One region of the Nocardiopsis sp. EMB25 genome, then DNA from elsewhere that is predicted to be linked to it. Evidence: predicted binding sites of a transcription regulator. Region 1 holds the regulator's gene; each other region holds the start of a gene.
The links. Region 1 encodes HrcA, which represses chaperone genes, less so after heat shock. Its sites were predicted from a motif close to TTGGCACTCTCNNNNNGAGAGTGCCAA; they were not measured.
Positions count from the first base shown of each region.

Region 2: the regulator HrcA is predicted to act here: its motif matches at 2,008-2,034, upstream of groES (co-chaperone GroES).
Region 3: the regulator HrcA is predicted to act here: its motif matches at 1,974-2,000, upstream of groL (chaperonin GroEL).

Region 1 is NZ_JAMTDN010000001.1:556,404-561,356, forward strand. Features, by position in the region: gene KIK06_RS02260 (DUF4870 domain-containing protein) at 1-145, opposite strand, end outside; gene KIK06_RS02265 (DUF4870 domain-containing protein) at 191-520, opposite strand; gene KIK06_RS02270 (hypothetical protein) at 509-1,345, shown strand; gene KIK06_RS02275 (DUF3097 domain-containing protein) at 1,451-2,290, opposite strand; gene hrcA (heat-inducible transcriptional repressor HrcA) at 2,483-3,496, shown strand; gene dnaJ (molecular chaperone DnaJ) at 3,501-4,643, shown strand; gene KIK06_RS02290 (16S rRNA (uracil(1498)-N(3))-methyltransferase) at 4,640-4,953, shown strand, end outside.
Region 2 is NZ_JAMTDN010000001.1:4,262,029-4,266,981, forward strand. Features, by position in the region: gene groL (chaperonin GroEL) at 1-1,452, opposite strand, end outside; gene groES (co-chaperone GroES) at 1,572-1,880, opposite strand; gene KIK06_RS18475 (class I SAM-dependent methyltransferase) at 2,209-3,477, shown strand; gene KIK06_RS18480 (hypothetical protein) at 3,835-4,953, shown strand, end outside.
Region 3 is NZ_JAMTDN010000001.1:4,447,050-4,452,002, reverse strand. Features, by position in the region: gene KIK06_RS19380 (ATP-binding cassette domain-containing protein) at 72-1,043, shown strand; gene KIK06_RS19375 (ABC transporter permease) at 1,040-1,840, shown strand; gene groL (chaperonin GroEL) at 2,166-3,797, shown strand; gene KIK06_RS19365 (Uma2 family endonuclease) at 4,044-4,574, shown strand; gene KIK06_RS19360 (SAM-dependent methyltransferase) at 4,593-4,953, opposite strand, start outside.

The DNA of each region.
Region 1 (4,953 bases):
GGGTACCCGGCGAAGGCCCGTACCCGGGCCGCTCGTCGCCCCGCGGACCGGCGGGAGGCGGCTGCCCGCCGCCGCCCTCCTGACCTTGGCGCCGCCGCTCCCGGTCGTCGGGCTCCTCTGGAGGTGGTGTGTTCGGGTGCGACATGGCGGTGTCCCTTCGTGCTGACTCACTCAGACACTCTCGGGGGGACTACTTCAGGAGACGGATGCTCATCGGGTAGCGGTACGTGGTCCCCTTGTTGGCCCTGGACGCTCCCATGACCCCGAAGACGATCGCGAGGATCCAGATCAGCGCGATCAGTACGGAGCCGATCCAGGCCAGCCCTGGGAAGAAGATACCCAGTCCGATGAAGACCACGCAGGTGAAAACGTAGGGGATGAGCAGGGTGAGCTGGAAATTCGCCGCCTCGGACGCGTGGTGGCGCACGACCGGGGACTGGTTGCGCTTGGCCAGGTAGATCGCCAGCGGGGGGATCCAGCCCAGGAAGGCGATCACGAACCCGGACAGGTGCGCCATCATCGACACCAGGGTGCCGTCGTCTCCGCCGCCCATCGGCACCGGCCCCTGGCCGCCGGGCTGCCCGTAGGCGGCCGGACCACCCGGGAAGGGGGGCTGCTGGGGCTGGCCGGGCTGTCCCGGATGCGGAGCGAACGCCTGCTGCGCGGGGTCGGGCTGGGGCGCGTACGCCTGGGGCTGCGCGTACCCCTGCTGCGCGGGGTCGGGCTGGGGCGCGTAGGAGGGGTGGCCGCCGGAGTGCTGGCCGTGGACGGGCTGGCCCGGCTGGGCCATGCCAGGCTGGGGCGCGTACGGCGACTGCCCGGCCGCGGGCTGGGCGTATCCCTGGGGTACGGGCGGCTGCTGGGCGTACCCCTGCTGCGGCTGTCCCGGGGCGGCGGGCGGTGGTGCGAAGCCCGGCTGACCGCCCGACGGCTGCTGCTCCTGTCCCGGCTGACCCTGGAACTGCTGCTGCGCGGGCTGCTGGTGGGGCCCCTGCTGGTCGACCTGGGGTGGGTGGGGGGACTGCCCACCGGACGGGTGTCCGTACGCCGCCTGGGCACCCGAGGGCTGGCCGCCCTCCGGCTGCGGGGCGTACGGAGACCGGGCTCCGGAGGACTGCGCGTCCGGCTGGGGCGCGTACGCCTGCTGCGGGTACGCCTGGGGCTGCGCGTACCCCTGCTGCGCGGGGTCGGGCTGGGGCGCGTAGGGGGACTGCTCGCCCGACGGCTGCGCCTGACCGGGCTGGGCGGGCGCCTGGGGTCGTGCGGGCTGCTGGCCCTGCGGGTCCTCCGGGGACGGGGGGTTCGTCGGGGTCTCGCTCATGCTCTTCCTTGGCTCCGCTGCTGAGGGGCGGTTGTTGTCTGTGGGGCTGTACCGACGACCGGGGAGGGCCCGAGACGGGCGACCGGCACGACCGGACGCGGTGTCCTCGCCGTCGCCTGCACTGAAATCCTAGTGTTCACCCGGATGCGGTCCCGTGACGAAGTCGATGAGCTCCTCGACCCGACCGAGCAGCGACGGCTCCAGGTCGGCGTAGGAGCGTACCGAGCCCAGGATCCGGCGCCAGGCCTCACCGGTCTCCATCCGCCACCCCAGAGCGCGGACGACCCCCTCTTTCCAGGGCGTCCCCCGCGGAACCTCCGGCCAGCGCTCGATCCCCAGGGCTCGGGGGCGCACCGCCTGCCAGACGTCGACGTAGGGGTGACCGGCCACCAGGACGTGGTCACCGCGCACCCGTTCGGTGATCCTGCTCTCCTTGGAGCCGGGGACGAGGTGGTCCACCAAGACCCCCAACCGACGGCCGGGACCGGGGGAGAAGTCCGCGACGATCGAGGGCAGGTCGTCGACCCCCTCCAGGAACTCTACGGCCACACCCTCCACGCGGAGGTCGTGCCCCCAGACCTTCTCCACGAGCTCGGCGTCGTGCGCGCCCTCGACGTAGATCCGGCTCTCCCGGGCGGTGCGCGCCCTGGCGTCCGTCACCGCGATCGAGCCCGACGCGCTGCGCAGCGGTCCCCTCGGCGCGGCCGTGGGACGCACCAGCGTGACCGGTTGCCCGTCGACCAGGAACGCCGCCGGTCCCAGATCGAACACCCGGCGGCGGCCGTGCCGGTCCTCCAGGGTCACGGTCGCCTTGTCCCAGGCCACCACGGCTCCGCAGAACGTCTCCTCCGCGTCCTCCACGACCAGGTCCCGGCTCAGGGGCGTCTCGGGGATCTCCCGCCTCCTGGGTCGACGCCAGTCCCCGGCCAGAACGTCACGGCCGTAGCGGCCGGTTCCCTTAGGTGCCACGGTCGTGCAGTCTACTGGTGTGGCCCGCGACGCGGTCGGTGCCGCCTTCCCCGGCGCGGTCGGCCCCCGGGCCGTGGCCGGCGGGGAAGATCGGGGTCCGCCGGGGGTGTTACTACCGGTGGGTAGCAGACCGCGTTTGCGACCGGGCTTAGAATTAGCACTGAGGACCACGGAGTGCCAGGAGGTGGCGAGTTGCTGGATGAGCGCAAGCTCGCGGTCCTGCGTGCCGTCGTCGAGGACTTCGTCAACACCAACGAACCCGTTGGCTCCAAGGCCCTCGCGGACCGGCACCCCCTCGGGGTTTCACCCGCGACCATCCGCAACGACATGGTCGCCCTCGAGGAGGACGGCTACATCACCCAGCCGCACACCAGTGCCGGCCGTGTGCCCACGGACAAGGGTTACCGGCTCTTCGTGGACCGCCTCTCCTCGGTCAAGCCGCTCTCGGCCGCCGAACGGCGGGCCATCGAGTCCTTCCTCACGGGCGCGGTGGACCTCGACGAGATCGTCGCGCGTACGGTGCGTCTGCTGGCCCAGCTCACGCGCCAGGTCGCGATCGTGCAGTACCCGTCCCTGACCCGTTCCTCGGTGCAACACGTGGAACTGGTGCCCCTCGGTGGCCCGCGGCTCATGATGGTCGTGATCACCAACACGGGCAGGGTCGAACAGAGGGTCATCGACGGACTGGGCTCGGTGAGTGAGAGCGCCGTCAACGACCTGCGCGCCATGCTCAACCGGGCCATCGCGGGACGCCTCCTCGGCGACGTCCCCGACGCGGTGGACGCCCTGCCCGCGCAGGTCGACCCGGAGCACCGGCACATGGCGGTGTCGGTGCTGTCGATCCTGTTGGAGAGCCTCGTGGAACGCCATGAGGAGAAGATCGTCCTGGCGGGCACCGCCAACCTCGCGGCGGTGGACTTCGCCGCCAGCCTGCGGGACGTGTTGGAAGCGCTGGAAGAGAACATGGTCCTCATCCGTTTGCTGGGTGAGGCGAAGGACCCTTCGATGCTGACCGTGCGCATCGGCGAGGAGAACTTCCACGAGGGTCTGCGGTCCACCTCCATCGTGTCAGCCGACTATGGCGTGGGAAACCAGTCGCTGGCCAAGATCGGAGTCGTGGGTCCCACCCGGATGGACTACCCGGGAACGATGGGCGCCGTACGTGCGGTGGCTCGGTATGTCGGACAGATTTTGGCAGGACAGTAACTCAGTGGCCAGAGACTATTACCAGGTTCTCGGGGTGCGTCGTGACGCGTCCAAGGACGAGATCAAGAAGGCGTACCGGCGGCTCGCGCGCGAGCTGCACCCGGACATCAACCCCGACCCCGCGACCCAGGAGCGCTTCAAGGAGGTGACCCAGGCCTACGAGGTCCTCTCCGACGAGAACAAGCGTCAGATGTTCGACATGGGCCAGGACCCCTTCGCTCCGGCCGGTGGCGGCGGCGCCGGAGGCTTCGGCGGCGCGGGCGGCTTCGCGTTCGACGACATCATGAACGCGTTCTTCGGCGGCGGGCAGCCCGGCGCGCGCGGACCGCGCGAACGGGTCCGCCGCGGACGCAGTATCAAGATCCGCGTCGAGCTGGACCTGAAGGAGACCGCCTTCGGCGTCAGCAAGGACATCACCTTCCCCACGGCGATCCTGTGCGAGACCTGCCAGGGCGAGGGGACGGCCGCGGGTTCGCACCGCACCACGTGCGAGATGTGCCACGGCCAGGGCGAGGTCTCCCAGGTCACGCGTTCCTTCCTCGGCCAGGTCATGACCTCGCGCCCCTGCCCTCAGTGCTCGGGCCAGGGCACGGTCATCACCGACCCCTGCGCCGACTGCGCGGGCGAGGGCCGGGTGCGCGAGAAGGTCACCCGCACGGTGAAGATCCCGGCCGGCGTCGACGACGGCACCCGCATCCAACTCGCGGGCGAGGGTGAGGTGGGCCCCAACGGAGGGCCGCGCGGCGACATCATCCTGGAGATCATCCAGCGCCCGCACCCCACCTTCGAACGGCGGGGCGACGACCTGCACTGCACCGTGACCGTGCCCATGACCGCCGCCGCGCTGGGCGCCTCCTTCGCCTTCGACACCCTCGACGGCACGGAGAACATCGACCTGCGCCCCGGCACCAACTCCGGGCACGTCATCACCCTGCCGAACAAGGGCGTCACCCACCTGGACGGGGGAGGCCGCGGTGACCTGCGCATCCGCGTCGACGTGGAGACCCCCTCCAAGCTCGACGAGGAGCAGGAGGCGCTGCTGCGCAAGTTCGCCGAACTGCGTGGTGAGGACCAGTCGCCCGGGCGCTTCAGCCCCGGCCACGGCGGCTTCTTCGCCAAGATCCGCGACGCCTTCGGAGCCAAGTGACCCCGGCGGTCTTCCTGGTCGACACCGCCGAACTGACGGCCGACCGAGTCGAGGTCACGGGTCCCGAGGGGCGGCACGCCGCTGTCGTGCGCCGGATCCGCGAGGGTGAGACGGTGGACCTGTCCGACGGACTCGGAAGGCGTGCCCGTTGCACGGTGACCGGGGTCGCCAAGGACGGGATCGTCTGCGCGGTGGTCGAACGCTGGGAGGAGCCTGAGCCCCGCCCGCGGCTGACCGTCGTCCAGGCCCTGCCCAAGGGCGACCGCGGGGAACTGGCCGTGGAGATGATGACCGAGGCCGGGGTGGACGC
Region 2 (4,953 bases), 3.7 Mb from region 1:
GTCGCCGTAGGTGTCGGTGGCGGCGTTGTAGCCGTGGCCGACCTCCAGCTCGGAGACGCGGTGCGTGACCACGTAGCCCTCGGCGCCCGCGTTCTCCGCGATCCACCGGGCGGGCTCGACCAGGGCGCGGCGGACGATCGCCACACCGGTGGCCTCGTCACCGGTCAGGCCCAGGTCGTCCAGGGCCTTGGCCGCGTGCACCAGGGAGGCGCCGCCACCGGCGACGATGCCCTCCTCGATGGCCGCGCGGGTCGCCGAGATGGCGTCCTCGAGGCGGTGCTTCTTCTCCTTGAGCTCCACCTCGGTGGCCGCGCCGACGCGCAGGACCGACACGCCGCCCGCGAGCTTGGCCAGGCGCTCCTGGAGCTTCTCGCGGTCCCAGTCGGAGTCGCTGGCCTCGATCTCCTTGCGGATCTGGCGGACGCGGTCCTCGACCTCGCCCTGCGACCCGGCGCCGTCCACGATCGTGGTGGCGTCCTTGGTGATGGTGACGCGGCGGGCGGTGCCCAGGGCGTCCAGGTCGGCGTTCTCCAGGGTCAGGCCGACCTCCTCGGCGATGACCTGGCCGCCGGTCAGCACCGCGATGTCCTGGAGCATGGCCTTGCGGCGCTCACCGAAGCCGGGCGCCTTGACCGCGGCGACGTTGAGCATGCCGCGCATCTTGTTCAGCACCAGGGCGCCCAGGGCGTCGCCCTCGATGTCCTCGGCGATGATGAGCAGCGGCTTCTTCTCCTGGACGACCTTCTCCAGCAGGGGCAGCAGATCGTTGAGGTTGCTGATCTTGCCCTGGTTGATGAGGATCCGGACGTCCTCCAGCACCGCCTCCTGGCGGTCGCCGTCGGTGACGAAGTAGGGCGAGACGTAGCCCTTGTCGAACTGCAGGCCCTCGGTGAAGTCGAGGTCCAGACCGAAGGTCGGGGCCTCCTCCACCGTGATGACGCCGTCCTTGCCGACCTTGTCGAACGCCTCGGCGATGAGGTCGCCGATCTGCGCGTCCTGGGCGGAGTTGGTGGCGACGTAGGCGATGTCGGCGCGCTCCTCGACCGGGCGGGCCCGCTCGACGAGGATCTGCGACACCTTCTCCGCGGCGGCGTCGATGCCCTTCTTCAGGGACATCGGGGAGGCGCCGGCGGCGACGCTGCGCAGACCCTCGCGGACGAGCGCCTGGGCGAGCACGGTGGCGGTGGTGGTGCCGTCACCGGCGGCGTCGTTGGTCTTGGTGGCGACCTCCTTGACGAGCTGGGCGCCCAGGTTCTCGTAGGGGTCGTCCAGCTCGACCTCACGGGCGACGGTGACACCGTCGTTGGTGATGGTCGGAGCGCCGAACTTCTTGTCGATGACGACGTTGCGGCCGCGCGGGCCGAGCGTCACCTTGACGGCGTTGGCGAGGCTGTCGACGCCCCGCTCGAGGGCGCGGCGGGCGTCGTCCTCGAACTCCAGGATCTTCGGCATGGTGAGTACTTCCTCTTGTGGTCGCAAAGGAACATCCCGCCCGCCCGGCGTGATGCCGACCGGTGCGGGATGCGGAGAACTGGCTGGCCGGGGGCTCGGAGCGAGCCCCCGGTCGAGACCTACTTCTCGACGACCGCGAGGATGTCGCGGGCGGACAGGACCAGGTACTCCTCACCGTCGTACTTGACCTCGGTGCCGCCGTACTTGCTGTACAGGACGACGTCGCCGACGTTGACGTCCATGGCGACGCGGTTGCCCTTGTCGTCGAGGCGGCCGGGGCCCACGGCCAGGATCTCGCCCTCCTGCGGCTTCTCCTTGGCGGTGTCCGGGATGACCAGACCGGAGGCGGTGGTCTGCTCGGCCTCCAGGGTCTTGACCACGACGCGGTCCTCAAGCGGCTTCAGCACGGTCTTGGTGGCGGTCGACACGGTGTGACCTCCCCCTTCAAGGTTTCGGTGTCCTGACATCGGCCCGCGCGCGAGCACGGACCGGCTACGAAAAAAGGGGCGACCGCGGCGGCCTGTCGTCGCGGGTGCCAGACCGGCCTCGTCGCGGTTAGCACTCTACCCCTGCGAGTGCCAGAATGGAAATGTGGCGAGGGCCGCTGGTCAGCAGACCCACCGCCGGGAACACACGGGGCGAGGCAACGCCGGGGACACGGTGGAACAGCGCCGGGAGCACGGCGGACCGGAACCGGGGCGCCCCGGAAGTGTGCCCGGATCCACGCCGCCCACACCGTCGAACGAGGGAGGATCCATGCGCGAGTCGGCCTTCTCGGCCCTGCTCACCGACGCGGGCCGGGAGGTGCTCGCGGGCGTGGACCCGAAGGAGGCCGCCGCCGACCGGCTCGCGGTCGCCTCCCACCTGCGCGGCGATCCCCGCGTGGGCGCCCTCGACCCCGATCTTCCCGTCTCCGACCTGGTCAACGCGGTCCTCACCCAGGTGGGGCTGCGTGAGCGCGGCAGGGCCAAGTTCGGCGACCGGGCCCAGGAGATGTACTTCACGCCCGACGGCCTGGAGCAGTCCACCAGGCGGGTGGTGGCCGACTACCGCGCGGACCGGACCGCCGCCGCGGCCGACGCCGCTCTGGGCGGGGGGCGCGCGGGTGACCTGTGCTGCGGGATCGGGGCGGACCTGCTCGCCCTGGCCGCACGGGGCGTCCCGGTCGAGGGGGTGGACGCCGACCCGCTGACCGTCGCCGTGGCCCGCGCCAACATCGCCGCCCTCGGGTTGGCGGACCGCGCCCGGGTGCGCGAGGGGGATGTGACCGAGACGGCGCCCGGCGCCTACCCGCTGCTCTTCTGCGACCCCGCGCGGCGCGGCGGCCGGGGCCGGGTGTTCGACCCGGCGGCCTACTCGCCGCCGTGGGACGTGGCGACCGACCTGGCCCGGGGCTCCTCCGCCGCGTGCCTCAAGGCGGCGCCCGGCATCCCGCACGAGGTGCTCCCGCCCGACGCCGCCGCCGAGTGGATCTCCGTGGACGGCGAACTGAAGGAGGCGGCGCTGTGGTTCGGCGACCTCGCCGACGGCCCCCGGCGCCGCGCGACGGTCCTGCACGAGCGGCCCGGGTTGCGTGCCGCCGAGGGGGCGGTGGCACACCTGGACGAGGTCCCCGGGCTCGGCCCCGCGCCCGTGGCTCCCGCGCGCCGCTACCTCTACGACCCCGACCCCGCCGTCGTGCGCTCGCACCTGGTGGCCGAGGCGGCCGCCCGCGTGGACGGCGCGCTGCTGGACGAGCGGATCGCCTACCTCACCTCCGACCGGGCGGTGGTCTCCCCCCTCTGGCGGGTCCTGGAGGTCACCGACGTCCTGCCGTTCTCACTGAAGAGGCTGCGCTCGGCGCTGCGCGCACGCGACGCGGGGACGGTCACGATCAAGAAACGCGGTTCCGCCGTCGACACCGAGAAGCTGCGCAGGGATCTGCGCGCCTCCGGGTCCGAGGCGGTCACGGTGGTGCTGACCAGGATCGGAGAGCGCCCCTACAGCCTGCTGTGCAGGGAGGTCGCCGGCCCCGGGCGCGCCTGAACCGCCCCGGGAGGGCGGCCCGGTGACGGAGCGGGGACCATATCGTTACCTTCCGCGCGCGGTTCTTCGCCGGACCCCTGGGGTGACGGGGGCGCCGGTCGTTAGACTGTCGACCGCTGATTGCTTTCCCTTCTCATGGACTCCCCCGGAAGGCCGTGGTTGATTGACCCGCGCGCGGTTCAGGCGACGGAACCCCCATGCCTCGCGCGTATACGCTCAGTCACACTTGCGTCACGTTAAGGCGTTATCACCGCGCGGCGCCACGCGCCCGGGGACCATCGAGAACCCGACCGCCCGGAACCACCGTCCCTTCCTCCGGGCCCGGACGGGAGCGCCAGAACCAAAAGGAGCACCTCGGTGGAACAGACCAATCACAACTTCCTCACTGGGGGGAGCAGCCAGGCCGGGATCTCCGACCGGATGCGCGACCTGCTCTCCCAGGCCGCCCAGGAGCACGTCTCCGAGCAGAAGAGCCAGGGGGCGGTGAGCGAGGAGATGCGCCAGCGGCTGGAGGGCATGGAGTGGCTCCTGCGCGAACTGCGCGAGCAGGAGCTCACCGGCCTCTCCGAGGCGGTCACCGCGGTCAACGGTCGGATCGACGGCTTCCTGGAGCGCCCGCCGGAGTGGGCCGAGACCCTCGCCGAGCACATCGAGCTGGTCGGTCAGCAGGTCAAGCCCCTGGCCGACATGCCGTCGCTGCGCGCCGACACGCACCGCCTCGCCGGGCACATGGACACCGCGCTCACCCGCCTCCAGCGGATGGCCGAGACCGGCAACCGCACCGCGGAGAAGGTCGACGACCTCGGTGAGAAGCTCGCCGGCCTCAGCGAGAAGGTCGAGGCCCGCCTGGACGCCCTGGACACCGCGCTGGCCTCGCTCACGGAGCGGACCGAGGCCGTGGAGGCCTCGCTCACCGCGCTGGACTCGACCCTGGCCGAGCGGCACGAGGCCAGCGAGTCGACCCTCACCGAGCGGCACGAGGCGCTGGCCACGGCCCTGGCCGAGGGTCGCACGGAGATCACCGAGGCCCTCACGTCCGGCCGGGCCGAGATCAACGAGGCCATCACCGCCGGCCGCACCGACCTGTCCGAGGCGGTCGCCTCCGGCCGCGAGGCGATCGTCACCGCCGTCGCCGAGGCCCGCGAGGCCCAGGCCAAGGCGGGGGCCGAGCTCGGTGAGAAGCTCACCGCCAAGGTGACGGAGTCCGCCGAGGAGGTCCGGTCGGCGTTCTCCGAGAAGAACGAGGAGCTGCTCACCAAGCTCCAGGAGAACACCGGCGAACTCGGCGAGCGCACCACCTCCCTCGCCGAGGAGCTGACCGCCCTCGCGACCTCCGCCAAGGAGCGGCACGAGGCGCTGACCACGAAGGTCACCGACAGCATCGGCTACCTGAGCACCCAGGCCGAGGAGAACCACGCCGAGGCCAACGCCGCCATCGCGGACGTGACCGGGGCCGTGGCCAAGCTGCGGGAGAAC
Region 3 (4,953 bases), 3.9 Mb from region 1:
ATTAAAACTTGAATGCTGGCGACCGATGGTGCACACTCATCCTCGCATTCAAGTTTTAATAAGGAGCGAGGATGATCCACACACGCGAGCTGACCCGGACCTTCCGGGTCGGCAAGCGGACGGTCGAGGCCGTCCGGGGCGTCGACATCGACGTCGGGGAGGGCGAGTTCGTCGCCCTCCTCGGCCCCAACGGGGCGGGCAAGTCCACCACCCTGCGCATGCTGACCACGCTGCTCGAACCCACCTCGGGCACCGCGAGCGTCGCCGGGCACGACGTGCGCGCCGAGCCCACCGAGGTCCGGCGCCGGATCGGGTTCGTCGGCCAGGGCCACGGGGCGGGGGACGACCAGCGCGTCCGCGACGAGCTCCACACCCAGGGGCTGCTGTACGGGCTCGACCGGCGGACCGCCCGCAGCCGCACCGGCGAACTGCTCGACCTGCTGGAACTCGACGAGGCGGCCGACCGCGTGGTCACCGCGCTCTCCGGCGGCCAGCGCCGCCGCCTCGACATCGCGATGGGGCTGATCCACCGCCCCGGACTGCTGTTCCTCGACGAACCCTCCACCGGGCTCGACCCCCAGAGCCGCGCCAACCTGTGGGAGCACGTGGCCCGCCTGCGCGGCGAGTTCGGCACCACCGTCGTGGTGACCACCCACTACCTGGAGGAGGCGGACGGCGCGGCCGAGCGTGTCCTGGTCATCGACCACGGCCGGGTCATCGCCGACGGCGGCGCCGACGAGCTCAAGAGCCGGGTGTCCGGTGACCTGGTCGTGTTCACCACGGAGGACGGGGCCGCCGCCGACCTGGGGGCGAAGGTCGCCGAGGCGCTGCCGTCCGCGGGCACGGCCGAGGTCGTCGCGGAGCCCGGTCGCGACCCGCGGGTCCGGATCCGCGTGGAGCACGGCGACGCCGCCCTGCCGGGGCTGCTGCGCTCGCTCGACGGGGCCGGTGTCGCGCCGCTCTCCGTGGCGGTGAGCAGGCCGACGCTGGACGACGTCTTCCTGACCCTGACCGGACGCAGCCTGAGAGAGGGAGAGCGATGACCGCGACGATGAGGACGCAACCGCCGCCGGCGGCGGCCAGGACGAGGGGGACGACGGCGCGCGACGTCTGGATCGTCTTCCAGCGGCAGGGGCGGCTGGTGCTGCGTCGTCCGGCGCTGATCCTGTTCGGGATGTTGCAGCCGGTGCTCTACCTGGCCCTGTTCTCCCCCCTCCTGGAGGGGCTCGGCGGACCCACGGGCGAGGGTTCCTGGCGGTGGTTCGTGCCGGGGCTCCTGGTCATGCTCGCGCTGTTCGCCAGCGGATTCGCGGGGTTCGGCCTCCTGCCCGAGCTGGCGTCGGGCGCGCACGAACGGCTACTGGTCTCACCGGTGAGCCGGGTGGCGCTGCTGCTCGGACGGGTGTTGGCGGACGCGGCGATGATGTTCACGCAGATGCTGCTCATCCTCGCGCTCGTGGTCGCGTTCGGGCTCCGGATCCCGCCGCTGGGCGCGGTCGTGGGCCTGGCGCTCCTGGTCGTGCTCGGAGTGGGACTGTCCACCCTGTCGTACCTGGTGGCTCTGGCGGTCAGGCAGACCTACGTCTTCGCGCCGATCGTCCAGGGGGCGCTGATGCCGCTCATGCTGCTGTCGGGGGTGCTGCTGCCGATGGACCTGGCGCCGGGCTGGCTGTACGCGCTGTCGAGGCTGAACCCCGTCTCGTACGTGGTGGACGCCGAGCGCGCCCTGTTCGCCGGGGAGTGGGGTCCGGCGGTGGGCGTGGGGTGGGCGGTCGCGCTCGGCCTGGCGGTCGTGGCGCTCGCCGTCGGGGGCCGCGCCGTGCGGGGGTCGGCGAAGTGAACCCGGGCCGACCCGCGTTCACCGGGCGGGTCGGCCCGCGCGGCCGTGTCCACCCAGGGCGAAATCCGCACGTCGCGTCGGATCATCGCAGGTAAACCCTGGTGAGAGGGCTGTGGAAATCGTGACCACATCGTTTGCACTCTCCATGGCCGAGTGCTAAAAAGGGACCTGGTTAGCACTCGACTTTCCTGAGTGCTAAGCCGGATCGAGGCTGCGAGATCGCGGTTCCCGACAGCGGGGTTGTCGGTGCGACCGCGGTCGTCCGTCGCGGGCGCACGCCTCGTCCCATCGCGTATCAGCCCGGTCACGGGAGGACAAGAACTCAATGGCAGCCAAACTGATCGCGTTCGACGAGGAGGCCCGTCGCGGCCTCGAGCGCGGTATGAACCAGCTCGCTGACGCCGTCAAGGTCACGCTCGGCCCCAAGGGCCGCAACGTCGTCCTGGAGAAGAAGTGGGGCGCCCCCACGATCACCAACGACGGTGTCTCCATCGCCAAGGAGATCGAGCTCGAGGACCCGTGGGAGAAGATCGGGGCCGAGCTGGTCAAGGAGGTCGCCAAGAAGACCGACGACGTCGCGGGTGACGGCACCACCACCGCCACCGTGCTCGCCCAGGCTCTCGTCCGCGAGGGTCTGCGCAACGTCGCCGCCGGCGCCAACCCGGTCGGTCTGAAGCGCGGCATCGAGGCCGCCGTCGCTCGCATCAACGAGGAGCTCGGCAACCTCTCCAAGGACGTCGAGACCAAGGAGCAGATCGCCTCCACCGCCTCGATCTCCGCCGGCGACACCCAGATCGGCGAGACCATCGCCGAGGCGATGGACAAGGTCGGCAAGGAAGGCGTCATCACCGTCGAGGAGGGGCAGACCTTCGGGCTCGAGCTCGAGCTCGCCGAGGGCATGCGCTTCGACAAGGGCTACATCTCGCCCTACTTCGCCACCGACCTCGAGCGCATGGAGACGGTCCTCGAGGACCCCTACATCCTCATCGTCAACTCCAAGATCTCGAACAACAACGAGTTCCTGCCCGTTGTCGAGAAGGTCCTGCAGGCCGGCCGTCCGCTGATGGTCATCGCCGAGGACGTCGAGCAGGGCGCGCTCCAGACCCTGGTCGTCAACAAGATCCGCGGCACCTTCAAGTCCGTCGCCGTCAAGGCTCCGGGCTTCGGTGACCGCCGCAAGGCCCAGCTCGGCGACATCGCCGTGCTGACCGGCGGCCAGGTCATCACCGAGGAGGTCGGCCTCAAGCTGGAGAACACCGAGCTCGACATGCTCGGCCGCGCCCGCAAGGTCGTCGTCACCAAGGACGAGACCACCATCGTGGACGGCGCCGGTGACGCCACCGCGATCGCCGGTCGCGTCAACGAGATCCGCAACGAGATCGAGCGCACCGACTCCGACTACGACCGCGAGAAGCTCCAGGAGCGTCTCGCCCGCCTGGCCGGCGGCGTGGCCGTCATCAAGGCCGGTGCCGCCACCGAGGTGGAGCTCAAGGAGCGCAAGCACCGCATCGAGGACGCCGTCCGCAACGCCAAGGCCGCGGTCGAGGAGGGCATCCTGCCCGGCGGTGGTGTCGCGCTGCTCCAGGCCAGCGTCCCGGCCTTCGAGAAGCTCGACGTGGACGGCGACGAGGCCATCGGCGCCGACATCGTCCGCCGCGCCATCGCCGAGCCGCTGAAGCAGATCGCGGTGAACGCCGGCCTCGAGGGCGGCGTCGTGGCGGACAAGGTCAAGAACCTGGAGCCCGGGTTCGGCCTCAACGCCGCCACCGGTGAGTACGCCGACCTGTTCAAGGAAGGCGTCATCGACCCGACCAAGGTGACCCGTTCGGCTCTGCAGAACGCCGCCTCCATCGCTGGTCTGTTCCTGACCACCGAGGCCGTCATCGCCGAGAAGCCGGAGAAGGCCGCGGCTCCCGCCGCCGACCCGACCGGTGGCATGGGCGGCATGGACTTCTAGGTCCAGCCTGGAGTCCGAGGTCCGGATACGCGACCTCGCCCGCGACGACCGGGTGGCCCCTTCCGGGGCCGCCCGGTTTCGCTGTTCTCCGGGTCTTTTCGCCAAGTGCCGGGCAGTCACAGACACGGAGCGTTAGTGTTCCGCTCGGAGGTGTGATGATAGATGGGTCCTGCCGTGGCTGAACCGGCCCCTGTGACGGAGTCGTCCAGATGGGACTACCTGCTGAGCACTTGGCGGGAACTGGACGTGCCTGAAGGCTGGAGGGCCGAGATCGTCACTGACGACGCCATCATGCTTGGCGCGCCGCTCGAGGACGCCCACTGTTTCATCGCCTCTCGGGTGTGCTCGGAGTTGCACCAGGCCATCTCCGATGACTGGGGTGTCTACCAGGCTCTCAGCATTCGATTGCCGCTGGTCGGGCGTCTTTACGTGCCGGACCTGGTCGTCATGCCCGAGGATGTCGTCCTCGATCGATCCCAGTCCCCGAGTCCGGCAGAGGCCGCGTTCCTCGCGGTGGAGATCGTGTCCAGGAGCAGTATGGACACCGACCGCAGGAAGAAGCTCGGGGGCTACGCGTGCGCCGAGGTCCCGCTCTACCTGCTCATCGACGCCTGGGACGGGATGGGCCCCTCGGTCAGTCTCCACGAGCAGCCGAGCAACGGCCGGTACAAGCACACCAGCATCGTGGAGTTCGGAGAGAAGATCCGCCTGCCGGAGCCCTTCGACCTGGAACTCGACACCTCCAGGTTCCCCGGTCCCGACAAGTGGGCTTCCTGACCTCTCCCACCGGACCGGTCAGGCGCGGACGAGCGTCAGGTACGCGAACCCGAGGGTCTCCCGCATGCCGTGGACACGGGCGTGCCGGTGCCGGTCCGCCCGCACGCGGACCTCGTCGGCGCGCGGCGAGTCCGGGTTCCCCGCCAACCACTCCTCCCAGCCCAGCGCGTGGCGGTTCTCGAAGTCGTCCCACTCCTGCGGCGAGGCCTCGGACAGCGCGAGCAGCCGGAACCCGTGCGCCAGGGCGAGGTCCACGAGCCCGGGCAGCGGGCGGTACTGGGCCGGGGGGATGAAGGGCATGGCCGCCGCCGCCTCGGCGTCGGTCGGCGGCCGCCTCCAGAAGCACTCGCCGAACAGCAGCCTGCCACCGGGGCGCACC